3 regions of the Mesorhizobium kamtschaticum genome follow, and region 3 is predicted to be linked to each of the others. Evidence: predicted binding sites of a transcription regulator. Region 3 holds the regulator's gene; each other region holds the start of a gene.
What was found. The regulator LexA, encoded in region 3, represses DNA repair genes until DNA is damaged. The targets are predictions, from matches to a motif close to TGTTCNNNNTGTGTTCNG.
Positions count from the first base shown of each region.

Region 1 (9,500 bases), 1.4 Mb from region 3:
TGTAGTCTTATGCACGTCGTTTTCCCAAAACCGGACACAGTTTTGCGCGACATGCATTAACCGACCCGACCGGCCGCCTTGCCGGCCCAGCGTGGTAGGAGTTGTGACATGCCGCAGATCATTTTCTTCGCCGTCGTTGGCGTCGCCGCCTATTTCGGCTACCGCACTTTCGTGCGCGAAGCCGAGCGCGTGACGGCCAAGGTGCGGCGCACCGAAAAGCAGGCGGCCAACGGCGCGATGGGAACGCTGGTCAAGGATCCGAAGACCGGCGAATACCGGCTGGCCAAGGACTGAGCATCATTTCGCTGACATCAGTTGCGGCGGACACCGACACCGGTGCGCGTACCTGGCACGCGCACGCCAAGATCAATCTGGCGCTGCATGTCACCGGCCGGCGCCCTGACGGCTATCACCTGATCGAAAGCCTGGCGGTGTTCACGCGTTTTGGCGACCGGGTCGAGATCGCGCTCGCCGACAGCGATGAGTTTACCGTGTCCGGTCGTTATGCGCCGGCAGTTCCTCTCGACGCCAGCAATCTGGTGCTCAAGGCGCGCGATGCCTTGCGAAGGGAGGCCGGCCCCGAGCGAGCCCCGCCCGTCTTCATAAAACTCGAAAAGAACCTGCCGGTGGCCTCCGGCGTCGGCGGCGGGTCGAGCGATGCGGCGGCCGTGCTGCGCGGGCTGGCGCAGAGCTGGGGCCTGGACATGGACGATGCCGGGCTGGCGCGGATCGGTCTCTCGCTTGGCGCCGATGTGCCGATGTGCCTGGCGGCAAAGCCGCTGGTGGCGCGCGGCATTGGTGACGAACTGTCGATGGTGCCGGACTTTTCGGCGCTGGGACTGGTGCTGGTCAATCCAGGCACGCCGGTCTCGACGGCGGATGTGTTCGCAGCGCTTTCCCGCCGCGACAACGAACCCCTGCCGCCGCTGCCGCGCAGCATCGATTTTCACAGCCTGCGCAACTGGCTGGAGGTCACCCGAAACGATCTCGAGCCGGCAGCCCTGGCGATGCAGCCCGCCATAGGCCGAGCGCTGTCGTGGCTGAACAAAGCGGGATCGGGGTTTTCACGCATGTCCGGATCGGGCGCGACCTGTTTCGGCCTGTTCGAGACCGGCAATGTCGCCAAGCGCGCGGCGGCCGAAATCCGCGGCCGCCAGCCCGACTGGTTCGTCGCGGCGACGCGCAGCATCGCCTCGGAGGGAGCTGATGGCCAGACTTGACGAGAGCCGTTCCTTCATTCCCGTGCGCATCGCGGTGCTGACCGTTTCGGACACGCGCAGCCTTGCCGACGACAAATCCGGCCAGACGCTGGCCGACCGCGTCACCGAGGCCGGCCACATCCTGGCCGCCCGCGACATCGTCACCGATGACCGCCAAAAGATCCGCGACACGGTCCTGGCGTGGTCGCGGGACAAAGATATCGATGTCGTCATCACCACCGGCGGCACCGGCTTCACCGGACGCGACGTGACACCGGAGGCGCTGGAGCCGATCTTCGAAAAGCGCATGGATGGCTTTTCGGAAGTGTTCCACCGCATCTCCTACGACAAGATCGGCACGTCGACGATCCAGAGCCGGGCGACCGGCGGCGTGGTCAACGCCACTTTCGTGTTCGTGCTGCCGGGCTCGCCCGGCGCCTGCAAGGACGCCTGGGACGGCATCCTCAAGGCGCAGCTCGATTACCGGCACATGCCCTGCAACTTCGTCGAGATCATGCCGCGCCTGGACGAGCATCTGCGGCGCGGGACGTCGGCTCCGTAAAAACCCAGGGCAAAGCCCCGGTTTCACGCCGCCTTTGCCAGGCAGAACGCCAGCAGTGCCTTCGAAACGCCATTCCAAACCGGATGCCGAAGAAAGTACCTTCCCATGGAACGGCCATGGCCGATCATGATGGGGAAGATGCAATGAACGAGCACACCGGCGGATGCCATTGCGGCAACATACGCCTTCGATTTTCAACCGAGCTCGACCCCTCGCAAATCGAAATCCGCGCCTGCCAATGCTCGTTCTGTGTCAGACATGGCGCGCGCGCCGTCGCCGATCCGGACGGCAGGCTGATCATTTTGGTGAAGGACGCCGAGCGATTGCGGAACTACCGGTTCGGGCTGAGGACGGCCGACTATCTGATCTGCGGGGAATGCGGCGTCTATGTCGCCGCACTCGCCGGAAACGATGCAATCGCCGGAGACGACGATGCGCGGGCAATCGTCATCATCAACGCCCTGGATGATCAAAGGGCATTCAATCGGGAACCGATCCCTGTCGACTTCGACAGGGAAAGCAGAGAGCAACGCCAAGCCAGGCGCCGCCTTCGCTGGATGCCGGTCGAGATGCGTTTCGACTGATCGCGCTCAGCGGATGACCGGCTCGCCGTGAAAGCGCCGGCGCGAGGGGCGCGAAACACCGAAACCGACTTCCATCATCAGCCGCGGCGTGCGCGCCGGCACGGTGCCCATGTGGAAACCGAAGGGGTCCTCGACGAAGCCGAGGCCGGCTTCGCCGGTCAGCGTCACCGGGCTCTGCTCGCCATAGACGTCCAGCACCTCCTGGGCGGGATGACCGACCAACAGGGTCAGCTGATGCTTTATGGCGCGCCTGTTATGGCTGCCCCTGACATAGACATGCGGACCGGTGTCGGCGTCGACGGGCTTGAGGTAGAAGAAAAATTTCAGCATGCGCCAGTCGTCGAGGTCGAAATGATATTTGCCGAGCGAGGCAAGGTTCTTGTCGGCATCCGAGGCTTCGCCGGTTGGAAAGCTCCACCAGACGCGTGTCGTGATCAGTTTCGCCTGGCCACCAAGGTAGTGCGCGGCAACGTCGAGAAGCAGCGGATCGCGCTGTATGGCGAGTGCCGCCGGACAGTCGAGGATGCGCTCGAAATAGTGCCCGCTGAGCAGCGAACGGCCCAGGCGTTTCTCAGCCTGCGCATGCTCGCCCGGCATGAATTCGAGACGGCGGTCGAAATTGCCGAAGCAAGGCGTACGCCCTGCGAAATCCGCAATCTCTTCGTGGATGTAAGGCGGCAAGACCAGACCTGAAAACAGGCCGTCGAGGCGCAGCGCATCGACCACTGTCGCCCGCGAGACGCCGGAAAACATCGTATCCCCAACAGTGTCGGCAGGACGGGCGCGTTTTGCACCCAGCCAGTGCATGCGGCGCCCAGGCATGGTGCGCGCCAGCATGAACATCGGCAGCCAGGCAGGGTTTTCGCGAAGGTCCGTGAGATAGGTCGGAATGCGCACGGCAATGCGCCGCAGCAGGCTACCATTGCGCGCAATGGCCTCGAGACTGGCAGCACCGGATTTGTCAGGCGTTGAAAGGTTCATCGGGTCCTCTTCTATGAGAGTGACAACCCGATGCCGCATCGGTGCTCACCACTCGCATGACCCAAACCCAATTCACCCACTTCAGAAGAAGGCTAACCCCACGTCAGATTTTGTGCAATGCACAATGAACAGAGCAGCCGAAAAAAATCACTTTGGCGAGCGGTGCTGCTGCTTCGGCGGCGCCACCCAGATCTCGGCATCGAGCCTCTTTGTCGCCAGGCCACGCGCCAGCGCTTCGGCGCTGCCGGCGCTCTTCGACAAGGACGCGGCCTGCCGCTTGCTGATGACCAGCCCATCGGCGAGCGCACGATTTCCCGAAAACACCCGAGCCAAGAACGGCGTGCGGCTGCCCCGCGCCCGCGAGAATCGCGCCGCCATGGTTTGCCTGCCGGTGTGGACGACGACCGCTTCGATCCAGCCTTCCACCAGCCGCGCGCCCGGTTCCAGCAGCAGCAGCCAGTCACCCTTGGCCTGCCGGATCCCGGCAGCGATACCGCCGCTCGCCACATACTGGCAGCCGGCATGCTCGGCAACATGATGCGTCTGGTCGGTGGAACCGGCATCGCAGACGACGACCTCGCGCACCACCCCCTCGACCGCGCCGCCAATCAGCGAGGCGAGCGTGCGGGCGAGAGCCTCCTCGTCATTGCGCGTTTCGATGAGAACACTGAGCATGTTTAGCCGAATAGCGGAAAGCCGCGCACAGCGCCAGTTTTTGCGGCGCAGCATAAAAAGTTCTTGCTTTGTTCTCATCGGCGAAATAGGAATAATTTCATGAACAGAGCGATTCGACACAACATGGACAGTCCCTGGGAGCGGGCCAAGATGGAACCGATCGTGCGCGCCGACATTGCAGCCTTCGGAGCAGGACGCGCCGAAATGGCCAATGCGATGATCGAGCAGAGTGGCATGCGCATCCGTCCGGACCGCAATCGCGGCCGGTCGGCGGGCATCAATCCGTCCGGTCGCTTCGAACCCGTCAGCCGGCATGTCTTCGACGATGGCTGGAGTTCGCTGGAGGAACTGCCGCCGTTCAAGACCGAGGTGCAGGTGGAAAAGCCACGCACCATCATCACCCGCAACGAATCGCCCGACATTTCCTTCGACCGATCGATCAACCCCTATCGCGGCTGCGAACATGGCTGCGTCTATTGCTTCGCGCGGCCGACGCACGCCTTCATGGCCCTGTCGCCGGGGCTGGATTTCGAATCCAAGCTGTTCGCCAAGCCAGATGCGGCGCGGCTGCTCGACAAGGAGCTGTCCAAGGACGGCTACCAGCCGCGCACCATCGCCATCGGCACCAACACCGATCCCTACCAGCCGATCGAGAAGCAGTACCGGATCATGCGTGAGGTCCTCGAAGTGCTGGAAGCGCGCGGCCATCCGGTCGGCATCGTCACCAAGTCCGCCCTGGTGACGCGCGACATCGACATATTGTCGCGCATGGCCGAGCGCGGGCTAGCCAAGGTGGCGCTGTCGGTGACGACAATGGACCGCATGCTGGCGCGCACCATGGAACCCCGCGCGTCGACGCCGACCAAGCGGCTGGAGGCGATCCGGCAGCTCTCGGATGCCGGCATCCCGGCTTCGGTCATGGTGGCGCCGATCATCCCCGGCCTGACCGATCAAGAAATGGAACGGATCCTCGATTCGGCGCACGCAGCCGGCGCACGCGAGGCAGGTTATGTCGTGCTGCGCCTGCCGCTGGAGGTCAGCCCGATCTTCAAGGACTGGCTGTTGCGCCACTATCCCGATCGCTATCGCCACGTGATGTCGCTGATCCGCTCGATGCGCGACGGCAAGGATTACGATTCGGAATGGGGCAAGCGCATGAAGGGTGCCGGCCCCTACGCCTGGCAGATCGGCCGCCGCTTCGAGATCACCGCCAAGCGGCTCGGTCTCAATGCCGAACGGCGCACGCTGCGCACCGACCAGTTCGTCGCCGCTGGAAAAGACCAGGAACAGCTGATGCTGCTCTGAAAATGCAATTCGCCGTGGCGGTCTGACCTGCCACACGGCAAGAAATCCCGTCCGGCCTGCCCCGGCCTGCAGACGGTGCCCTCCCGGTCCGGCGCCCCACCCGACCCGGAGGGACTTGCGGAGAATCGGAGCCAATGCGAACCTCGCCGCAACATGGCTCGCGCGCGTTCCGATTCTCCGCTTCTCTTCGAAATCGTCGAGAAACCCGATTTCTCCTTCGAGACGAAGGCGATGGCCGAAGGCCTGTGGCCGGTCGCCGGCATGGATGAGGCTGGCCGCGGCCCCCTGGCTGGACCGGTCGTCGCCGCGGCTGTTGTGCTCGACCCCGCCAACATCCCCGAAGGCCTCGACGATTCCAAACGTCTGAGCCATTTGCAGCGCGAGGCGTTGTTCCTGCGCATTCTTGGCTCCGCGCAGGCGGTTTCGATGGCCTCGATCAGCGCCGAGGGCATCGACGGCAGCAACATCCTCAAGGCGAGCCTCGAGGCGATGCGCCGCGCCCTGGTCGGACTGTCGGTGCGGCCGAAGCTTGCACTCGCCGACGGACGCGACGTGCCGCCGGGGCTGCCGTGCGACGGCCGTGCGCTGATCAAGGGCGACCAACGCTCGCAATCGATCGCCGCCGCCTCGATCGTCGCCAAGGTGATGCGCGACCGCATGATGTGTGGTTGCGGCAGCCACCACGACCGCTACGGCTTCGAAGTCCATATGGGCTACGCCACCGCCCGTCACCGCACGGCGATCGAGGCGCATGGCCCGGTGGCACGACTGCACCGCGTGTCGTTTGCGCCATTCAGGCTTGGCGGGGCTGAGGTGGTCGAGGAAGACGGCTTGGCCGGACTGGACTGAGCTGGCGAAAGCGGCGGAGCGGTATCTCCCCCCTTGAGGGGGAGATGGCCGGCAGGCCAGAGGGGGTCGCCGAGCGTGAAGCGCCAGCCTCTTCTTCAACGTCTCATGGGCGTCGCGTCCGGTCGAAACGACCCCCTCTGTCGCCTTCGGCGACATCTCCCCCTCAAGGGGGGAGATTATCCGCGCTACAACAAAAAAGCCGCCAGGTTGCCCGGGCGGCTTTTTTTTGATTTCCAAATTTTTTCAGCTCAGTTCAGCTTGGCTTTCACATCCGCAAGCGATGCCTTGAACAGATCGGCTCCGGCCTTGACGTCGACCTTGGCGGCCAGCAGTGCGCGGGCGGCTTCGACGGCGATGTCGACGGCGCTGGCGCGGACTTCGGCGACCGCGTCACGCTCAGCCTGACCGATCTTCTGTTCGGCAAGCGCGGTGCGCCGGGCGACGTAGTCTTCGGACTTCTTATGCGCATCGGCGGCGAGCATTTCGGCTTCGCGCTTGGCCGCCGCAACGATGTCGGCAGCCTCCTGCTCGGCTTCCTTGCGCTTCTTCTTGTACTGGCCGAGCAATTGCTGGGCCTCGTCACGCAGCTTGCGGGCTTCGTCGAGCTCACTGCTGATCCTGGCGGCGCGGGCGTCAAGTGCCTTGGCGATCATGCCAGGCACCTTGATGTAGATGGCGACGCCCAGGAAGATGATCAGGGCGATCGTGGCCCAGAGCGTTGCGAGAGATGTAGCGTCCATGATGCGCTCCTCACCGGGCCACGGATTTGACCGCGGCCGCGATCTCGGCCTTGCTGGCCTTGCCGCCGACCAGGGCCTCGACGATTGCCGAAGCGGTGTCCTCGGCAATGCTGCCGACTTCCTTCATGGCATCGGCCTTGATGGACGAAATGCGAGCCTCGGCCTCGCCGAGCTTCTCGTCGAGCGCGGCCTCGATCTTCTTGCGTGCGGTCTCGGCTTCCGCCTTGGCCGCATCCGCGGCCTGCTGGCCGATCGAGTTGGCGTTCTTCTTGGCCTCCGCCAGTTCCTGCTCGTAGGCAGCAACAGCGGCGTCGGCCTCGCCCTTCAACTTGCTCGCCTGATCGAGATCCTGGCTGATGCGATCGTTGCGGACATCGATGATGCCAGCGACACGCGGCATCACCACCCGCTTCAGGAAGAGGTAGAACAGCCCGAACGTGACCGCCAGCCAAAGAAGCTGCGACGGGAAGGTCGCAGGATCGAATGGCGGGAACGCGCTGTGTGCTTCCGCAGGCACGCCGGTACCGGAATGCGTGTCGCCTTCCGTTGTGGCAGGCGCGGACTCTTGCGCAAAGGCAGATGTCACGAACATGGACTATCCCCGAAATTCAGACCCGAACGCCGTGGCGTCGGGCCAGATGGCGCAAGGCTTACTTGAACAGTGCCAGAAGCGCGATGAGAAGGGAGAAAATGCCCAGCGCTTCGGTCACGGCAAAACCGAAAATCAGACGGCCGAACTGGCCATCAGCAGCCGACGGATTGCGCAGCGCGCCCGAGAGATAGCTGCCGAAGATGTTGCCCAGGCCAATGCCCGCGCCACCCATGCCCAGGCAAGCGATGCCGGCGCCGATGTACTTTGCTGCTTCCACGTCCATTTGTTCAACTCCTTTGGATCTAAAATTCCGTTGCGATTCCATCCGGCAGCCATGCCGGAAACTCTAATTAGTGCGAAGGATGCAGGGCGTCGTTCAGATACATGCAGGTCAGCACCGCAAAGACGTAAGCCTGCAAGAGCGCCACTAGCAGCTCCAGCGCCGTCAACGCCACCGCCATAGCCAGTGGCAAGATCGAACCCGCAATGCCAAGCGCACCCAGCGCGCTCAGGCTGACGACAAATCCCGAAAAAACCTTCAGCGTGATGTGGCCGGCGAGCATGTTGGCGAACAGACGAACAGAGAGGCTGACCGGTCGCGATACGAAGGAAATCACCTCGATCGGAACGACAAGCACCATCATCAGGAGAGGCACACCTTTCGGCACGAACAGCTTTAGAAAGCCAAGGCCATGCTTCATGAAGCCGTAGACGATGACGGTGCCAATCACCAGGATGGCCAAACCGAAGGTGACGATGATGTGGCTGGTAATGGTGAAGAAATAGGGGAACAGGCCAAGCAGATTGGCGACCAGCACGAACATGAACAGCGAGAATACCAACGGGAAGAACTTCATGCCCTGCGTGCCGGCAGCGTCGCGCAGCATGTTGCCGACGAATTCGTAGGCCATCTCGGAGATCGACTGCATCCGGCCAGGAACCAGGCTGCGGCTCGACGTCGTGAGGAACAGGAATCCGGCGGCAACGACCACGGTCGCGACCATGAATAGCGCAGAGTTGGTGAAGGACAGGTCATAGCCGCCGATGTTAATCGGAATCAGCTTGATGATATGGAACTGGTGGATCGGATCGACCTTGTCAGCTGCCACGTTCTAACCCCGTCAATGCCGCGTACGGCCAAATTATCATTGCCGCCTGTCAGCGGCTATTTGCTGTCGTCCCGGCCAGAGCGCGATTTATCGCCCTGTCCGAATTCTGCCACAACGCCCGCGGAACGCATGACATTGAGCACGCCGGCGCCAAAACCAAGCAGCAGGAAAACGATCAGACCGAACGGCGATGTCCCCGCCATACGGTCGATGATCCAGCCGATGCCGGCGCCCACCACCACGCCAGCGATAAATTCACTGGAGAGTTTGACCGCCTGGCCATATCCGGCCGCACTGCCCGCTTTCGCGTCGTCTTTCCCCTCAAGCCGGTTCGGCAGCCTTGTCGCAAGCGATGCTTCAAGTTCACGCCGACGGCGCTCAAGATCGTCGTCGCGGATGTCAGGTTCATGCTGCTTGCCGCGGCCGGTTTCTCCGGTTCCGTCTGGCCCATTCTTGTCGGCCATCGCAACCCCCCTGCCCGGTCAGACCGTCACCGTCCGTCCGCTTCTAAAGTCGCCGGCAACATAGTTAGAGGGGTTGCGCCCGTCAAGCCACGGGTGGAAGTTCATTGCCATGTATTTTAGGCAATAAAATCAATCAATTAGAGAGGTGCGACATCGTGCCCGTCGCGATGATGGGGATACGTTGCGCGAATCCCCCTGGCAATGGCTCGCTGATCGAGCCTGTGGTCGATGGAAAAGACCAGCGACCGACGAACCTCAGCTCCAGCCGCCGCCATAGGTGCGGTAGAAGATATGCAGGCCGATCTTGGTCATCTTCTGCATGGTGCGCGCCCAGCCCGGATGGACATATTGGGCATAATAATGGGTCGACGATCCGACCTCCGGGATGAATATCTTGCCGGCCGTGACCGCCATGGCGATGTCCTGCGCGGTCTTGTAGG
Region 1 is NZ_CM149691.1:6,119,824-6,129,323, forward strand. Features, by position in the region: gene AC0V7N_RS30500 (membrane protein) at 109-294, shown strand; gene AC0V7N_RS30505 (4-(cytidine 5'-diphospho)-2-C-methyl-D-erythritol kinase) at 306-1,220, shown strand; gene moaB (molybdenum cofactor biosynthesis protein B) at 1,207-1,761, shown strand; gene AC0V7N_RS30515 (GFA family protein) at 1,905-2,345, shown strand; gene AC0V7N_RS30520 (hypothetical protein) at 2,352-3,326, opposite strand; gene AC0V7N_RS30525 (glycosyltransferase) at 3,474-4,001, opposite strand; gene AC0V7N_RS30530 (PA0069 family radical SAM protein) at 4,152-5,306, shown strand; gene rnhB (ribonuclease HII) at 5,460-6,155, shown strand; gene AC0V7N_RS30540 (F0F1 ATP synthase subunit B) at 6,404-6,895, opposite strand; gene AC0V7N_RS30545 (F0F1 ATP synthase subunit B) at 6,906-7,487, opposite strand; gene AC0V7N_RS30550 (F0F1 ATP synthase subunit C) at 7,546-7,770, opposite strand; gene AC0V7N_RS30555 (F0F1 ATP synthase subunit A) at 7,838-8,596, opposite strand; gene AC0V7N_RS30560 (AtpZ/AtpI family protein) at 8,653-9,060, opposite strand; gene AC0V7N_RS30565 (cell wall hydrolase) at 9,316-9,500, opposite strand, start outside.
Region 1: the regulator LexA is predicted to act here: its motif matches at 4,060-4,077, upstream of AC0V7N_RS30530 (PA0069 family radical SAM protein).

Region 2 (9,500 bases), 1.1 Mb from region 3:
TCGGCTGCGCGGTGATGGAAAAGCTGCTCTCACCGCAGGAGTGCCGGCAGATCGCCGGCCTCTACCCCGAGGAAAAACATTTCCGCAGTCATATCCACATGGCCAGGCATGGTTTCGGCAAGGGCGAATACCGCTATTTCCGCTATCCCTTGCCGGACCTCATCGGCGGGTTGCGCAGCGCGCTTTATCCCCGGCTGGCCGAGGTCGCCAACCGGTGGAACGAGCGCATGGGTATCGCTTTGCGCTACCCCGCGACGCATCCAGCGTTTCTCGACCAGTGCCATGGCGCCGGCCAGGTCAGGCCGACGCCGCTTTTGCTGCAATATGTGCCCGGTGACTTCAACTGCCTGCATCAGGACCTTTATGGCGACCTCGCCTTTCCGTTGCAGGTGGCGGTCCTGCTCTCCGAGCCGGGCGAGGATTTCACCGGCGGCGAATTCGCCCTGACCGAGCAGCGCCCGCGCATGCAGAGCCGGGTGGAAGTGGTGCCGCTGCGCCAGGGCGATGCGGTGGCCTTCGCCGTCCATAACCGGCCGGTGCAGGGAACCAAGGGCAACTACCGCGTCAATCTGCGCCACGGCGTCAGCCGCCTGCGCTCAGGCATGCGCCACACGGTCGGCATTATTTTTCACGATGCGAAGTGAGGTGCCGGCTCACGTCTCCCAATAGGGCGGATCGCCAAAAGCTTCGCGTAGCCATGTGGCGAGCGCGCGCAGTTTGGCGGATCCGCGCCTGTCCTCGGGACAGGCGATATAAATGGTGGCTCCTTCAGGCTCGGCGCCGACATCGATGACAGTCAATCGCTTGTCGGCGATCTCGGTCCGGATGAAATAGGCGGGGAGCAGCGCCAGGCCGAGGCCGGCAAGCGCGGCGTCGCGCATCAGAATCCCGTTGTTGACGCGCAGCGCGGTTTCCGGGCGGATCGTCACCAGCCGCCGCGCAACCTTGAACCGCCAGTCGGCGGCCCCCCGGATGGAATAGATGATGCCCTTGTGGCGTTTCAGGTCGTCGGTGGTCGCGGGCAATCCAAAGCGCTCGATATAGTCCGGTGAAGCCACCAGGAAGCGACGGCTGGAAGCCAGCTTCCTGACGATGACAGGTCCGTCATCGACGACCGGCCCGTGACGCACAATGGCATCGTAGCCATCGGCCACCACGCTGACGAAACGATCGTCGACATCAAGCGTCAGTTCGATCCCCGGGTGCCTGGCCAGGAAGCCATACAGCGCCGGGCCAAGATGGAGGATGCCGAAACTGGTCGGCGCCGATATTCTGAGCGGTCCAGCGAGTTCGCCGCGATGTTCGGCGATCTCGGCGCTGGCATCGGCCACCTCCTGCATGATGCGCTTGGCGCGCTCGTAAAAACCTCGCCCCGCTGCGGTGATCGAGAGCTTGCGGGTGGTGCGGTCGAGTAGCCTTGCGCCAAGGCTGCGCTCAAGCTCCGACAGCCGCTCGCTGATGACGGACTTGGACAGGTTCATGCGCCTGGCCGCTTCGGTGATCGAACCGGATTCCGCGACGGCGACAAAAGCGGCGGCGGATTCAAGCTTCAGCATTGTTCGGTTTTCCCGAATTCACAATCAGGCGACCGGTGCCTGACGAAATCAAGGGCATGGTGCCATAGTCGAAAAGACCGCGATATGGCGGCGGCAGAATAAAAGCTCGGGGTAGTGCATCATGTTTCGTCTTTTGGTTATCGTGCTTGGTCTGCTGTCACTCGCCGCTCCGGCCTTTGCAGGCGTGACCCCGTTTCCGACCGGCTTCAAGACGCAGTCGATCGAGACCAACGGCACCAAGCTTTATGTGCGCGTCGGCGGACAGGGACCGGCTGTCGTGCTGCTGCACGGCTTCGCCGATACCGGCGACATGTGGGCGCGGGCCGCGATAAAGCTGATGAAGGATCACACGGTGATCGTGCCGGACCTGCGCGGCATGGGCCTTTCTGCGCATCCAGACAGCGGCTACACCAAGAAGAACCAGGCGGCCGACATCGCCGGCGTGATGGATGCGCTGAAGATCGAGAAGGCCGACCTGGTGACGCACGACATCGGCAACATGGTCGGCTATGCGCTGGCCGCGCAATATCCCAAGCGCATCACGAAATGGGTCGTCATCGACGCACCGCTGCCGGGCATAGGTGACTGGGAGAAGATCAAGCAAAGCCCGCTGCTCTGGCACTTCAACTTCCGCGGCCCCGACATGGAGCGGCTGGTCGCGGGCCGCGAGCGCATCTACCTCGACCGCTTCTACAACGAACTGTCGGCCGACCCGAAGAAGATCGACGAGGCGACGCGTGTCCACTATGCAAAACTCTATGCACGGCCGCATGCCATGCATGACGCCTTCGAACAGTTCAAGGCATTCGACCAGGACGCCATCGACAACCCTGCAATGCTTTCCACCGGCGGCAAACTGGCCATGCCGGTGCTGGCAGTCGGCGCGGAGAAATCGGCAGGCACGACACAGGCCGACACCCTGCGTTTCGTCGCGGCGGACGTGACGGGAGCCATAGTGCCCGCATCCGGCCATTGGATCATGGAGGAAAACCCCGACGCCACGGTCAAGCTCATCACCGATTTCCTCTCCAGGTAACAACCGCCCGACGCGATCACTTCGGGCCTGCTGAACCGATCTCGTGAAAGTGGCCGCCGTTATTCTGGCGGCTGCCGACTCGGTGAAACGAACCTGTCATCCATCGGCAGCCACCATCTCCAGTATCCAGGGGCACGCATAATAGTCGGCAATGCGGTCGATGACGCCGCCCTCGGCATGGACCCGCACGAGATAGGCCGGCCGCCAGACCTCGTTTTGCCGCCTGTCGACAACCAGAACGTCCTCACCTTCCACCACGCCTGGCCGCATGCGCCAGGGCTCGCCTTGCTCATACTCGACAAAATAGGGCGAGCGGGAGAGCAGGCCATTGTAGCAGTCCGAAACCCGCAGCCGGGCATCGGCGCTGGTCAGCGCCCGCACCCCGTCCCAATCCCTGGCATTGAAGAGTTCGACATAGCGGCTAAGCAGCCGCTCCAGGTCCGGGTCATGCGCGGGTACCGCGACCGGTTGCGCTGGCAGGGCGGCGAGCTTGGCGCGGCCACGATTGAGCGCCGACTTGACGCCGCCCGATGTCGAGCCGACCAGGTCGGCGATCTCGTCCAGTGAATGATCGAGGACATCCTTGAGCAGCACGCAGGCGCGCTCCTTCGGCGGCAGGTGCACCACCAGCCGCTCGATGGCGCGGCCGGCGCCCGGACCAGCGGGCTCGACGGGCAGCACGATCTCATCACTGGCATAGCCTGCTTCGGCCTTGAGCCGCGTGCGGCGGCTGCGGATGAAGTCGATGCACCTGTTATGGGCGATGCGGAACAGCCATGGCCGCAGCGCCTGTGCATCGTCGAGCAGCCCGATCTTGCGATAGGCCTCGAACAGCGCCTCCTGCATGATGTCTTCACCGTCGAGGGCGGAGCCGGTCATGCGCGCGCAATAGCGGTGGAGGCGGACACGCAAATGCGAGACCGTCTCCAGGAACGCCCTGTAGCGCAGGTCGAACAAGCCTTCGGGGTCGAGGCGCGGCTCAAAGCCTTGCCTCGCTTCGGGGGATTTGCGGATCTGCTGGTTCATCGCGGCACGTCGCTCGGCGTTGCCACAGCATCGCGCAAGCGGCGCGCATCCACAAGCCGGCCCATGGTCAGGCCGCTCTGTTGTCGGCGACGTTGTCGCCAGCAACCGGCAGACCCAGCCTCGGTCGCAGCCAGGCGGCGAAGCGACCGATCGCGTCATCGGCTTCCGGCGCCCGGCCGGCCATCATCTGGAAGGAGTGCAGCATGCCGTCGAAGACGTCGAGCCGCGTCTCGACCCAGCCTGCCGCGCACGCTCGGCGAACATGCGGCTTTCGTCGACCAGCGTCTCGTCGGCGCCGGCCTGCAGGAAGACGGGCGGAAAGCCGGAGAGGTCGGCGTAGAGCGCGCTGACCTCCGGATCGAGCCGGTCGCTGTCGCCGATAAAATTGGTCACCAGCCAGTCGACGGACTCCCTGGCGAAGGCTGGATCCTTCTCGCGGTTGGTCTCGTAACTGGCGCCGGTCAGCGCCATGTCGAACCAGCCGGAGATGATCAGCGTGGCGGCCGGCAGCGGCCGGCCCTGGGCACGCAGCCGCTGCAGGACGCCATAGCTCAGCACCGCGCCGCAGGAATCGCCGGCAATCGCGATCCGCCTGGTGTCGAAGCCCTGGTCGACGAGCCAGTTCCAGGCCGCCATCGCCGCCTCGGTCTGGCCGGATGCTTGGCCTGATGCGCCAGCGGATAGTTATAGAGCAAGGCCCGGCAGCCGACGGCCTTGGCCAGATGGCCGACCAGCTTGCGGTGGGTGTAGATCGAACCGCCGAGGAAGCCGCCGCCATGCGCGTAAAACAGTGCCCCCTCCTCGTCCGCGCCCTTTGGCACGACCCATAGCGCCGGCACACCGCCGGTATCGACCTCGATATAGTCGACGCCGCCGGGTTCGCCGGTCAGCGCCGTCCAGCTGGTGTCGTTGAAATCGATCATCGCCTGCGGACTGTTGAACTTGCCGGCATTGGCGACGATCGCCGCATAGTGGTTCCTGTTCGCCTCGCTCTCGATACTCGCCATGATAAGTCTCCCGGGGTTGCGGATCGCGACTGCGCGACCTCTAGGAACCACAGACGAACGGGCGGACAAAAAGGATACGTCAGATCGGGATTTTCTCTCGCCCTCAACCCGCCTGCGCGTAGCGGTTGACCACCATGCCGCAGGCATAGGCCTTCGAGCCGAGCAGAAGCAGCTTGGCAAAACCGCCCTGGTCGAAGATGCGGCGACCAGCGCCCAGCACCGCCGGGTTGATGAACAGCTGGAACTCGTCAACCAGCCCGGCCGCGATCAGCGCCGAGGCAAAGCCGGCGCCGCCGAAGACGGCAATATCAGCACCCTCGCCTGCCTTCAGTGCAGCGACCTCGCGCGGCAGGTCGCCGCTCACCACCCTCGCGCGCTCCCAGCGCGAGGTTTTCAGCTTGTCGCTCGGCACCACCTTCTGTGCCTCCACGATGCGCTGAGCGAAGGCGAAGAATGGATCTGCCGGATACTTCTTCGCTGCATTGCCCCAATGGCTGAGATAGCCCTCTTCCGCCATCTTGCGGCTGAGCAGGATCGTATCGATGCCGGCGAAGATGGCGTTGAAGTCTCGCTTCAACTCCTCGTTCCAGCTGATGTCGTCGCCCCATTCCCAGAGCTGCCAGGGATGGTCTTCATTGGCGCCGACGAAACCGTCGACCGACATCTGCATCTGCAGGATCAGCTTTTTCATCCCCGTCTCCCTGTTGCTCCGGCTCAAATGGCATGATTTACTTTTGGAACCATTGACGGAGGACAAAAATGATGTCAATAGTAAAGTGATTTAAAAATGGAACCATAGAGATGTCGACGCGCGAAAGATCCGGCTGCCCGATCAACCTGTCGCTGGAACTGCTCGGCGACCGCTGGACGCTGCTCATCATCCGCGACCTGATCTTCGCCGGGAAAAAGCACTTTCGCGAATTCCTGCAGTCCGACGAAGGCATCTCGTCGCGCACGCTGGCCGAACGGCTGCAGACGTTGCAGGACGAAGGCATTCTTACCCGCAGCGACGACCCGAGCCACGGGCTGAAGGCGATCTACCGGCTGACCGAGGCCGGCATCGACCTGTTGCCGGTGCTGGCCACACTCGGCGCCTGGGGCAGCAAGCACCGCAAGGCCGACGACAAGCTGGCGCGGGTCGCCGATGAACTGGCGGCCGGAGGTGAACCAGCACTGGAACGGATGAAGGCCGCACTGCGGGCCGAGCATATTGTGTAGACGGCGGCATGCTGTCTTCCTTCTCCCCTTGTGGGAGAAGGTGGATCGGCGCGATAGCGCCGAGACGGATGAGGGGTGTTCCAGCGGAGTGAGACGCTGGCGTTCCCTGGAACACCCCTCATCCGTCGCCTTCGGCGACACCTTCTCCCACAAGGGGAGAAGGGGGAGCTTTCCACTGCCCGGCTTGACAACAATCGCCATTTGTTCTCTATCTGTTCCAGTCCATCAGCAACCCTGGATATGCAGCCGGATGGAAACGACAGCCACCATCCTGCATGCCGATCTCGACGCTTTCTATGCCTCGGTTGAACAACTGCTCGATCCGTCGCTGCGCGGCAAGCCGATCGCGGTCGGCGGCGGTGTGGTGCTCGCGGCATCCTACGAAGCGCGCGCCTTCGGCGTGCGCGGCGGCATGCCGGGGCGCAAGGCGCGCGAGCTTTGCCCGCAGCTGATCTTCGTCGGCGGCAATTTCAGCCACTACCAGCGGCTGGGCGACGCGGCGATCAAGGTACTCGACGATTTCACGCCGGTGGTCGAGCGCATTTCCATCGACGAGGCCTTCGCTGATGTCGCCGGCTGCACGCATCTGTTCGGGTCGCCGCACGAGATCGCCACGACGATCCGCCGCCGCGTGCGGGCTGAACTCGGCCTGCCGATCTCGATCGGCGTGGCGCGCACCAAGCATCTGGCCAAGATCGCCTCGCAGGTCGCCAAGCCCGACGGGCTGGTGGTGGTCGACCCTGGAACCGAGCTGGCCTTCCTGCACGATCTGCCCGTCGGACTGATGTGGGGCGTCGGCCCTGCGACCAAGGCGCGGCTGGCCGAAATCGGCATCGAGACCATTGGCCAGTTGGCGAGAACGCACAGCGGCGCGCTGACCCGTCTGCTCGGCCCGGCCGCCGGCGAAAAGCTGTCGGCGCTGTCGTGGAATCGCGACCCGCGCAAACTGGAAACCAAGCGCCGGGCGCACTCGGCCGGCGCCCAGTCAGCACTTGGCCAGAAACCCGCCGTGGCGCGGGTGATCGTGCCGACACTGCTGCATCTGGCTGACCGCGTCGCCAGCCGGCTGCGCGCCAAGGCGCGGCCCGGCCGCACGGTGACGGTGCGCGTGCGCTTCGCCGATCTCCGCGCCGTCACCCGTTCCATCACCCTCGACCAGCCTATCTCGGCGACCACCATGCTGGCCGAAATCGCGCAAGACCTGGTGCGCGGCGTGCTAGCCGATAACCCGCATGAGAGAACCATCTCGCTGCTGGCGATCTCGGTGTCACATCTCGAGGAAAGTGCCGCGTTGCAGCTCGACCTGCCGCTCGGCCTCGCCGACGAGAAACACCGGCCCGGCAGCCAAAAAGGCCTCGCCCGCTTCGGCGCCGACCGCGCCATCGACAAGATCCGCGAGCGCTTCGGCAAACAAGCGGTCGGCTACGGCACGGTGGCGCTGGAAGCGGCACGCTCCGTGCCCGACGAATTCAGGGAACTGGCGGAGAAGGAGTTGTGAGAATATCGGCTGAGTCGACAATCAGGATTGGTTCGGCAGGAGGTCTCCACTAGTAGGAAGCGCGGTAGCAGAGGCCGTGTTCAGCGCCGTATCAAAATGAGTTATGAGCATCTGAATAAGTCTCCCATGATATACACCATAGGTAACAGCGGTCATTTTAACGGTCTTTGACCCAACAATGTTAAACAAAAGGCAATCTTTAATAATCTTCGGTCTCATCCAAGCTTTGTTCACCCAAGATTCCGAAGTCAAGGTTAAGTCCCCTTCATCGTCTATTTGCCATGTGGAAATACGATTTTCAGCCATCCGACGCTTTATCAGCGTCAAAAGTTTCTCTGGATTATCTGAAAACGCTCGGACAGCCACGTATTAGCTCCTAACTCGTATTTTTTTATTGATCTTCGCCCGTCGGTCCAGCTATCTTGTCTTCGCTAGCCGCAACCGGATCCGAGTCTGAAATCCTCTTAGGACCGAACTCATCGGTAGGTGCGCCCTCAGGTGGCAGATCAAGATGGAACTTAACCTTCAATTTCTCTCCATTAACTTTGACGCGAACTGACTTTCGAGCTTCGATACGCGCTTCGACCTCGTTGATGGTTCTGCCAGCGACGTCGAGTTTAGTGTAATCTTTCGTAGCTCGCAGAAATCCCTCTGATGTATAAAGCCAAATCGACTTTCCGGTAACTTTTCTAAATTCACGGAGCAATTCGGGGCGAGGCCCAACAGTGCGCGAACCCTCGTACTGCCACCAATCCTCCTTTGTGTCGTCGATGACCAGAATGAAGTCAGATTTTTTTCCTTAGAGATATCCATGAGCTGTTCCCAGGCGATATAGTCGCCATAGCAGTCTGGCTCGGGCTTGTCCTTGGCATCCTTATAGCCCGGCGGGACTGATCCGCCGAACCTCGCCTTTCCCTTGATGTGCAGCTCCTTCAAAGCCTCGTCCGTCGGCTCTGGGCCGATCTTCCCTTCGAATATCGTAAGTATTAAATCTGTATAATCATCAGATGCGATAGTTTTTTCCATCTTCGAGCGCCCGTCAGACAATTCGTCTTGGACCTTTTTTAACGATGCTATCGCCGCCTCGGTGAAATATGGATGCTCTTTGCTATTTGCATGTTCAGTCAAAATCTTCCTTATACTTTCCTCTGTCTGTATATATTTGTTAATCTGCTTATGTATCGTCTTCGAACGATTACGACCATACTCCAAGGCAAACTGGTAAGGTAAGAAAACACGATGAGAAAAATTGGCGTAAATCGATAGCAGTTCGTCGCGAGTGTCATGGGAGTACCCATAAATATTCAGCAAAGCGCTCGCATCGAAGCTTATCAAGGCATCCTTCCAGAGCCTCTCGAACTCTTCCTTGTTCGGGCGGAAAAACTGATGCAGGGCGGTTCGCATTTCGAAAATTCCATTTGAACAAGCATCACGCGAACCAAAGATAACGTCAATCTAGCCTGCGAAATATTGCTGTAGATTCGGCAACAGGCGGTTGACGGTGGCACGCTCGGTGCCCGACGAATTTGGGGAACTGGCGGAAAGGAGTTGTGAGAGCGATCGGCCCGGTTCGTCCATAGCCATGCACCTTGACGCTGCTGGCGCTTCCCCGACCCCTTGTCTCGGGCAAATGCTTGCCAAACCCCGCCACGCCGCCCATACAGCGGCGTGGGCGGATCGCCTGCCCGAGAGGTCCGTGCCTTTCTCATCTTGCCGGGATACTGTCCGATGTCAGCGACGCCGCACCCTTGGTCCAGGCCGTGACCGCCCCTCAGCTACTCTCCCTCGCCAGCCTTGGCTGGTCGGATTTCTTCGGCGATCAGCTTGAACCCGATGACGCAGACCTGATCCCGACGCGCATTGCCATGGTGCATCGCGATCGCCTTAGTGGCCTGTCCCAGACGGGGCAAACGGACCTGACATTGCCGCCGCAGGCCACCACCGGCGACTATGCCGTCGGCGACTGGGTGCTGGTCGAGCCGCATGATCAGCTTGTGAAGCGTCGCCTGACCCGCAAGACGGTGCTGGAGCGCCGCACCCAGGGCGGCCGGGTGCCGCAGCTGGCCGCGGCCAATGTCGACACGCTGTTCATCGTCACCTCCTGCAATGCCGACTTCAACATCGCCCGGCTCGAGCGCTATCTGGCGCTGGCCAACGAG
Region 2 is NZ_CM149691.1:3,656,757-3,666,256, reverse strand. Features, by position in the region: gene AC0V7N_RS18100 (2OG-Fe(II) oxygenase) at 1-644, shown strand, start outside; gene AC0V7N_RS18095 (LysR family transcriptional regulator) at 654-1,556, opposite strand; gene AC0V7N_RS18090 (alpha/beta fold hydrolase) at 1,678-2,592, shown strand; gene AC0V7N_RS18085 (sigma-70 family RNA polymerase sigma factor) at 2,689-3,618, opposite strand; partial or broken gene AC0V7N_RS18080 (alpha/beta hydrolase) at 3,802-4,541, opposite strand; gene AC0V7N_RS18075 (dihydrofolate reductase family protein) at 4,729-5,316, opposite strand; gene AC0V7N_RS18070 (winged helix-turn-helix transcriptional regulator) at 5,427-5,843, shown strand; gene dinB (DNA polymerase IV) at 6,094-7,341, shown strand; gene AC0V7N_RS18060 (hypothetical protein) at 7,363-7,707, opposite strand; partial or broken gene AC0V7N_RS18055 (PIN-like domain-containing protein) at 7,733-8,745, opposite strand; gene rsgA (ribosome small subunit-dependent GTPase A) at 9,090-9,500, shown strand, end outside.
Region 2: the regulator LexA is predicted to act here: its motif matches at 6,046-6,063, upstream of dinB (DNA polymerase IV).

Region 3 (9,500 bases):
CCGGGATCTCGGTGGCGGCAATATCGAAGTGATCGAGCGCACAGCGGAGTGGCGCAACATCCGCCGCATCGGCCTCGACTTTTCCAAAGGCGATGTGCTGCTGGAAACAGGCCGCTTGCTCGACCCGGCGGCGCTTTCGCTGGTGGCATCGGCCAACCATCCCGTGGTCACGGTGGTCAAGCGGCCGCTGGTCGCCATCATCGCCACCGGTGACGAGCTGTTGCCGCCCGGCAGCGACCTCGGACCAGACCAGATCATCTCGTCCAACGCTTACGGCGTCGCCGCTGCCGCGCAATCGGTCGGCGCTCGTGCCCTCGATCTCGGCATTGCCGCCGATCGCAAGGAGGCAATTGCCGCGCTGGTGCAAAAAGCGGTCGCGGCCGGTGCGGATGTCATCGTCACGCTCGGCGGCGCCTCGGTCGGCGATCACGACCTGATCCATGACGTGCTGACCGGCGAAGGCATGACGCTCGGTTTCTGGAAGATCGCCATGCGCCCCGGCAAGCCGCTGATGTTCGGCTGCCTCGGCGCTATCAGGTGCATCGGCCTGCCCGGCAACCCGGTGGCAAGCCTGGTCTGCTCGCAACTGTTCCTGAAGCCGCTTCTGGCAAGGCTCGGCGGCCGCGATCATCGCCAGGATATCCGGCAGGCGCGATTGGGCGCCGCAATGCTGGCCAATGATCTGCGCCAGGATTATGTGCGGGCGGTGGTCAGGGAGGACGATGGCGGGCTGCTGGCGACGCCGTTCAGCATCCAGGATTCTTCGATGCTGAGGATGCTGGCCGACGCCAACGGGTTGGTCGTGCGGCCCCCGTTCGCCCCTGCTTCCGCTGCCGGAGATTCCTGCAGCGTTCTGATGCTGCGCTGAAGCGCCGCCATATAAGTCACTGATAATATGTAAAAAATGATCTCGGCTATTCCGAGATCAGGGTTCGTGTCAGCGCATGCGCCGGATCGGCGAGCCCATCGACAATATCGTAATGATGCCGGTCGGGCTCGACCACAGCGCTGGTGGCGGCGCCAAGGCCGGTCCAGATGTTGGCCAGCAGTGCATTCTGGCGCAGGAACTCCGAGCGCTCGCCGCCGCCGGCCCAGCAAGTGATGCGAACGCCATCCATGGGGCGCAGCAGCGCCGGGCTTTCAGCCAAGGCTTCGGCCTCATCGATTGCCAATGCCGCATTGTGCCCGGTGAACATAAGTGGGCGCAGGTCATGAAGGCCCGAAATCGAAACGACGTGGCGTACGCGCCGGGCAACATCGGTGGCCAGAGGCGTGGATGTGGTCACCATGCGGCTGGCGAGATGGCCGCCGGCCGAATGTCCGGTGAGCATCAGCGGCCCCCCAACCATTGCCGCCGCCTTGCTGATAGCCGCGCCGATTTCGCGGACGATGCCGGCGATGCGGATGTCCGGGCACAGCGTGTAGGACGGCATCGCCACGGCAAAGCCGTTGCCGACCGCGCCCTTGGCGAGATGCGACCAGCCGCTCTTGTCGGACTCCAGCCAGTACCCGCCATGGATGAACACGACGAGCCCCTTGGGCGCGTCCTTGGGAAGGAAAAGATCGAACCGATTGCGCGGCTGGTCGCCATAGGCGATGTCGAGGTGTGCCCGGCCCTGTGCCGACAGTGCGTCACGAAAGGCTTGCGCCGGTTCCGCCCAGGCGGCCGGCCAACGGTCGCTGCCGGCGATATTCGCACCGTTGGCGTAGGCATTGTCCCAATCGGCAATGCGATGGTCGAGCATCGGCACCCTCCCCCGAAGCGGCATCGTTTCCGCGCTAGCAATGGCCGCCACCATGCCATGCATCAATGCTCCAGGCAAAAACATTTTAGGCTTGAAACAAATTTCGACTGGTGCGATCCTGCCTGACGAACAGCTGACAATGGGAGGTCTGCTGTGCTGTCCCGAAACCTGCGGATGTTCATCCTTTCCGGGTGGCGTTGTCGAACAGGTCTAGCTGGCTGCACGAAGCCTCTCGCGAAAAGACGGGAACTTCAGATCCACCACCTCGGACAGCTGCTTCGCGCACTGGCCAGGCAGCAAATGGGATGGCGGCGACATGCTTGGGCCTTCAGCGCATATCGACACGTTCACGCGCGATCACCTGCCGCCGCCGGGTGAATGGCCTGACTTCCTGCTCGACGGCTTCGACTATCCCGAACATCTCAACGCCGGCGTCGAATTGACCGACAGGCTGGTCGAGAAGGGCCTCGGCGACCACACCGCCCTGATCGGCAATGGCCGCCGCCGCACCTACAAGGAACTCTCCGACTGGACGAACAGGCTGGCCCATGCGCTGGTCGAGAATTACGGCGTCAAGCCAGGCAACCGGGTGCTGATCCGCTCCGCCAACAACCCCGCAATGGTCGCCTGCTGGCTGGCCGCCACCAAGGTCGGCGCGGTGGTCGTCAACACCATGCCGATGCTGCGCGCCGGCGAACTCACCAAGATCGTCGACAAGGCGGAGATCACCACAGCGCTTTGCGATACCAGGCTGATGGATGAGATGACCGCCTGCGCCAAGGACAGCGCGTTCCTGAAGCAGGTCATTGGCTTCGACGGCACCGCCAACCATGACGCCGAACTCGATCGCGTCGCCCTCGACAAGCCGGTCACCTTCACCGCCGTCAACACCGGCCGTGACGATGTCGCGCTGCTTGGCTTCACCTCCGGCACGACGGGCGTGCCGAAGGCGACGATGCATTTCCACCGCGACCTGCTGATCATCGCCGACGCCTATGCGCGCGAAATTCTGCAGGTAACGCGGGACGATATCTTCGTCGGCTCACCGCCTCTCGCCTTCACCTTCGGCCTTGGCGGCCTCGCCATCTTTCCCCTGCGCTTCGGTGCCGCGGCGACATTGCTGGAACAGGCGACGCCGCCCAACATGATCCACATCATTGAGACCTACAAAGCGACCATTTCCTTCACCGCGCCGACCGCCTACCGCGCGATGCTGAAGGCCATGGATGAAGGCGCCGATCTGTCATCGCTGCGCGTCGCCGTTTTCGGCCGGCGAGACATTGCCGGCTCCGGTCTTCGAGGAATGGACTGAGAAAACCGGCAAGCCGATCCTCGACGGCATCGGCGCCACCGAAATGTTGCATATCTTCATCTCCAACCGCTTTGACGACATGAAGCCCGCATCGACCGGCAAGCCGGTGGGCGGCTATGAGGCACGCATCGTCGACGACGCGATGCGAGAGGTGCCGCGTGGCGAGACCGGACGGCTGGCGGTGCGCGGCCCGACCGGCTGCCGCTACATGGCCGACGACAGGCAGAAGGAGTATGTGCGCGACGGCTGGAACCTCACCGGCGACACTTTTACCCAGGACGAGGACGGTTTCTTCCATTTCGCCGCGCGCTCCGACGACATGATCGTCAGCGCCGGCTACAACATTGCCGGCCCTGAGGTCGAGGCAGCACTGCTGTCGCATCCCGATGTCGCTGAATGCGCGGTCATCGGCGCCGAGGATGGCGAACGTGGCCAGATCGTCGAAGCGCATGTCGTGCTGGTGCAGGGCGTGGCGCCGGACGCGCTGACCATCAAGCGCCTGCAGGACCACGTCAAGGCAACGATCGCGCCCTACAAATATCCGCGCTCGGTCAAATTCATCACCGCCCTGCCCAAGACCCAGACCGGCAAGATCCAGCGCTTCCGGCTGCGCACGGAGAAAATCAATTGAGCGAGCCCTACGATCCGGCGTCCGAAGGCGCACAGATGTCGTTCAAGGAGCGCATGTCCTACAGCGACTATCTGCATTTGGAAAAAGTCCTCGAGGCACAGACGCCGCTGTCGTCGGCGCATGACGAGATGCTGTTCATCATCCAGCACCAGACCTCGGAGCTCTGGATGAAGCTCGCCTTGCATGAGATTGGCGCCGCGATCCGCTCCATCCGTGCCGACCGGCTTGAGCCGAGCTTCAAGATGCTGTCGCGCGTCGCCCGCATCTTCGAACAGCTCAACAACGCCTGGGACGTGCTGCGCACGATGACACCAAGCGAATACACCGAGTTCCGCGACGCGCTCGGCCAATCCTCTGGCTTCCAGTCCTGGCAGTACCGCGCCATCGAATTCATGGCCGGCAACCGCAACCTCGCAATGCTCGGGCCGCACAAGCACCGGCCGGACCTCAGCGGCAAGCTGGAGGCGATCCTGGCCGAGCCGTCGCTTTACGATGAAGCGCTGCTGCTTTTGGCGCGCAACGGATTCGACATCGGCGCCGATGCCAAGCGCACGGACTGGCGTGAAACCCGCACCGAGAATGAAGAGGTCCTGGTCGCCTGGCAGACCGTCTACCGCGATCCGCAGCGCTACTGGATGTTCTACGAACTGGCCGAGAAGCTGGTCGATTTCGAGGATTATTTCCGCCGCTGGCGCTTCAACCATGTCACCACGGTCGAGCGCATCATCGGCCTGAAGCGGGGCACCGGCGGCACGTCGGGCGCGTCCTATCTGAAGAAGATGCTCGAGGTCGTGCTGTTTCCGGAACTCTGGACGGTCCGCACCCGGCTCTAGTTTCTCAGGTAACCGCTGTCTTCACGGCAAAACGCGCATCCTGCCACGCGCCGGTCCGCAAAATGTCCTCCAGCACCTCGACCGCCTGCCAGACGTCCCGGTAGCCCACGTAAAGCGGCGTGAAGCCGAAGCGGATGGTCGAGGGTGCGCGAAAATCGCCGATCACGCCGCGCTCGATCAGGGCTCGCATCACCTGGTAGCCATGCGGGTGCAGGAACGACACCTGGCTGCCGCGCGCATTGCCGTCGCGCGGGCTTTCCAGTTCAAGGCCGTAGGCGCCACACCTGGCTTCGACGAGCTGGATGAACAGGTCGGTGAGCGCGATGCTCTTCCTGCGCACCTCTGCCATGTCGACATCGTCCCAAATATCCAGCGCGCCCTTGAGCGCCCGCATCGACAACATCGGCTGGGTTCCACACAGGAACCTGCGGATACCGACGCCGGCAGCAAAACCCTGTTCGAAGGCGAACGGCCGCGCATGGCCCCACCAGCCGCTCAGCGGCTGATGGACATCGTCGTGATGGCGTTTCGCGGCATAGATGAAGGCCGGCGCGCCCGGCCCGCCATTGAGATATTTGTAGGTGCAGCCGATGGCGAAATCGGCATTCGCGCTGTCGAGCTCGACCGGAAGCGCACCGGCCGTGTGGCAGAGGTCCCAAACGATCAGCGCGCCGGCCTGGTGGGCCTTGCGCGTCAGCGCGGCCATGTCACGCAGTTGCCCGGATTTGTAATTGACGTGGTTGACCAGGATGACGGCGACGCGCTCGTCGATCAGCTCTTCAATGGTCGGAGCATCAACGCCCTCGAGCCGCAGCACCGTGCCCGGCCGCGTCGAGGCCACGCCCTCGGCCATGTAGAGATCGGTTGGAAAGCTGTCACCCTCGGCGACGATGACCGAGCGGTCCGGCCGCATGTTGAGTGCGGCATGCAGCACCTTGTAGATGTTGATCGAGGTCGTATCGCAGACCACCGTCTGGCCCGTCGCCGCTCCGATCAGGCGCCCCAGCTGGTCGCCAAGCGCGACCGGCATGTCGAACCAGCCGGCGGTATTCCAGGCACGGATCAGGTCTTGCGCCCACTCCTGCGTCGCGGCCTTCTGCAACTCGTTGAAGACGGCGGGGGCCGCGGCACCCAGCGAATTGCCATCGAGATAGATCACGCCTTCCGGCAGAATGAACCGGTCGCGCATGGCACGCAGCGGATCCGCCACATCCATGGCTTCGACTGCTGCGAGATCGAGCGTTGCATTCATGATCGATTGTCCTTCGCGCATAGGCGCGCCCAGATGAACACGTCAGGTGAAATCGGCTGGCCGACCATGGGCAGTCGGCCAGACTCTGTCAAACATTATATATAATTTACGCCATGGAAGGCTTTCATATATAATCGTGACGTGACAGCCTAAGGATGGGACAACGATGCTGGACGAAGGACTCTCGAAGACGGAAGCGGCCTACAGGCTGCTGCGTCGCGATATCCTCACGACCCGTCTGCGACCCGGCGCGCCGCTCAAGCTCAGCGCGCTGCGCAACAGCTATGGCATTGGCTGGACACCGTTGCGCGAAGCGCTGTCGCGACTGGAGGCGGAGCGCCTGGTGACTTCCATCAGCAATCGCGGCTTTGCCGTCGCTCCGGTTTCGCGCATCGAATTGGAAGACCTGTCGCGCGCCAGGTGTGTCGTCGAATTGCCGCTGCTCCAGGAATCGATCGAGAAAGGTGGCCACGATTGGGAAAACGCCGTCGTCGCCGCGCATTACCGGCTGTCGCGTTGCAAGACCGCGGTCGACGATCCATCCGACGCAGTGGTCGACGAATGGGATGAAAAGCACGAGGCTTTCCACGCGGCGCTGCTCAGCGCGGCAGCATCGCCCTGGCTGCTGACCTTCCATTCCACGATCGCGGATCAATTGCGTCGCCATCACCGTTTTCTCGGCCTTGCGCCAACGCTGCGGGCGGCCGCCGGCCTGCAGCATGGTTATGAGGAAGCCGTGGAAGCGTTGCGCCAGGCGGTCACAATCGAACATCACACCGCGCTCATGGAGGCGGCACTGGATCGTAACATCAAGCGCGCGAAAACCCTGATGATCGCCCACATCGGCTATACGCTGCATGTCTATGTCCATGCCGGCGATGGCAGCATAAACGAGCGCTAGCGCAACGAGGATCGTGGACCAACGCCAGTATGGCAATTTCTCGGTAAAGTTGGCATTTTGGCTTCGTTTCGTTCACGGCAAGCCAATGATCGGTGAAAGGGAGAAAGACCTCTCATCGAGCCTTGTCGGCAACTGATGCCAGACCTCGGAACAGGATAGGCCACAGGCCATTAACCAAAACAATTTCAAAGCCAGCGAGCGCACTGCGGCGGCAGGCAGGCGTCGAACACGGCCCGCTCCCAGGCGGCAAATAATTTCAGCCGCCTTAACAAATTCACTAAACTTTAAACGGTTGCAGAACACAACTGGAACAGATAGTGTTTGTTCTGGGTTTGTTTTTCGATTCTGGTTCAGACCTTTTGTTCAAGCCTTGGGGGCTGCCATGCTGACGCGTAAGCAACATGAACTCTTGATGTTCATTCATGAACGGCTAAAGGAAAGCGGCATTCCGCCCTCCTTCGACGAGATGAAGGAAGCGCTCGATCTCGCCTCCAAGTCAGGGATCCATCGCCTGATCACGGCGCTGGAGGAACGCGGTTTCATCCGCCGGCTGCCCAACCGGGCGCGCGCGCTGGAAGTGCTACGGCTGCCGGATTCGATAGCGCCCGGCCTCAACGCGGCAAAGAAATTCTCGCCAAGCGTCATCCAGGGCAGTCTCGGCCAAGGCGGCCTTGGTCGCCAGATCAAGCCGGCGCCGTCGCGCTTGCCCGCGGCCGGCAATGACGACGACGTGGTTTCCGCCGTGTCGATCCCGGTAATGGGGCGTATCGCCGCCGGTGTGCCGATCGATGCCATCCAGCATCAGACGCATTCGATCTCGGTGCCGCCGGACATGATCATGGGTGGCGAGCACTATGCGCTGGAGGTCAAGGGCGACTCCATGATCGAGGCCGGCATCTTCGATGGCGACACCGTCATCATCCGCAACGCCGATACCGCCCAGCCTGGCGAGATCATCGTGGCGCTCGTGGATGAAGAGGAAGCGACGCTGAAGCGGTTTCGCCGCAAGGGTGCCTCGATCGCGCTTGAAGCCGCCAATCCGGCCTATGAGACGCGCATCTTCGGCCCCGACAGGGTCAAGGTGCAAGGCAAGCTCGTCGGGCTGATCCGGCGCTACTGAGCAGGAGCGGCCGGCTTTTCGGGTTTGCGCCAGGGCAACAGCCCCCTCGCCTCACGTGAGTATTTGCGCTGCGCATGCCAGGGCCGATACGGCCCGTCCACCGCGAAGCTGACGATTGGCGGACCGGTCGCTGATTGGCGGTCGAAGAAGACGGCAGCACTGCCCTTGCGTGCGAGCTGCCGTTTGGTGACGACGAGAACCAGCGGATTGAGGCAGGCGTCGTAGCCCGTCGCGTCATTGACGACGATCAAATCGGCGAAACCGCAGGCCTTCCATGTGTCCTTGCGATCTTCGACATGCGCGATGATCGCGCCGGATGGGTGCCGGGCGAGACAGACGCCGTCCGTGCAATAGAACGGTGCTCCCGGTGGCAGGTTGACCGCATCGGCAATGTCGAATTGCCCGTCTGCCTTGCTGAACATCTCCGGCACGACGATGGTTTCCGATGTCAGCGCGCGTTTCCAGTTGTCGACGGTGAATTCGTTCGGACGTGCCCGGCTGACCGCGAGTTCACCGCCGCCGATCGGCAGCGCGACCAGCCGCGCGTCCTCCGAGATCAGCACATCGGGCGTGCGCGTATCCGACACCGTCAGCAGGCCGGCAAGCGCGAATGGCAGCGCTGCGAGCCGCAGCCATGTCGTCGCCATCGTCGCGATGACCAGGGCGACGGTCACCAGCAAGACCGATTGCTGCGAGATCAGCCCGACCGCATCGATCGGAGAGCGTTCCGATATCCACGCCGATATCGTGATCATCGCCGTCAGACCCTTGCCCATGAGGTAAAGGGATGGCGCATCCAATCCGAACGGCATCAGCAACGCGCTGGCAACGGCCAGGAACATCACGACTGACACAATCGGCATGACGGCCAGATTGGCGAACAGGCTGAGCGGCGACACCCGCTGGAAATGCCAGATGGCAAACAGCGCCGTGGCGCAGCCGGCGATGATGGAGGTCATGGCCAAGCCGCCCGTTGCCAGCAGGAATTTTCGCGTGAGAAAGCTCGGCAGGGATCGCTTTGGCGGTGGCGGCCTTGCCTTTCCCGCATGGTGATCCGCCCAACCGGCATAGGCGCCGACCAATGCAGCCGTCGCGGCAAACGACATCTGGAAGCTCGGGCCGACGACTTCGTGCGGCGACACCACGATGACGGCGATCGCCGAGATCGCCAGATTGCGCATGGTCAGCGCCGCGCGATCGAACAGGACGGCAATCAGCATCACCGCCAGCATGATGAAGCTGCGCTCGGCGGCAACGACGACGCCGGAAATGACGAGATAGGCGGCGATCGAGAGAAGTGCCGCGGCAGCCGCGTATTTCTTCACCGGTCGCCGCGCGGAAAAATCCGGAAACAGCGCCAAGGCGCCGCGCAGCAGACCCATGATGGTGCCGGCGACAAGCGCCATATGCAGTCCGGAAATCGAGATGATGTGATAGATGCCGGTGCGCCGCATCGCTTCGTTGATTTCGTCGGGAATGCCCGCGCGGACACCAACGATCAGCGCTGCCGCGATCTCGCCTTCGGCACCGCCGACCGTGGCCCGGATATGGTCGGCGATGTCTTCGCGGGCATTTTCTATCCCGGAGAAAAGCCGGGCCGAGAGCGGCATCTCGCCGTCGTCGGCGGAGACAAGCTTCGGATTGCCGAGAAAGAAGCCGCTGCCGCCGATGCCGGCGAAATAGCTGTCGAAGGAGAAATCATAGCT
Region 3 is NZ_CM149691.1:4,767,991-4,777,490, reverse strand. Features, by position in the region: gene AC0V7N_RS23590 (molybdopterin molybdotransferase MoeA) at 1-868, shown strand, start outside; gene AC0V7N_RS23585 (hormone-sensitive lipase) at 915-1,745, opposite strand; partial or broken gene AC0V7N_RS23580 (AMP-binding protein) at 2,062-3,688, shown strand; gene kynA (tryptophan 2,3-dioxygenase) at 3,685-4,521, shown strand; gene kynU (kynureninase) at 4,526-5,773, opposite strand; gene AC0V7N_RS23565 (GntR family transcriptional regulator) at 5,940-6,674, shown strand; gene lexA (transcriptional repressor LexA) at 7,057-7,794, shown strand; partial or broken gene AC0V7N_RS23555 (ComEC/Rec2 family competence protein) at 7,788-9,500, opposite strand, start outside.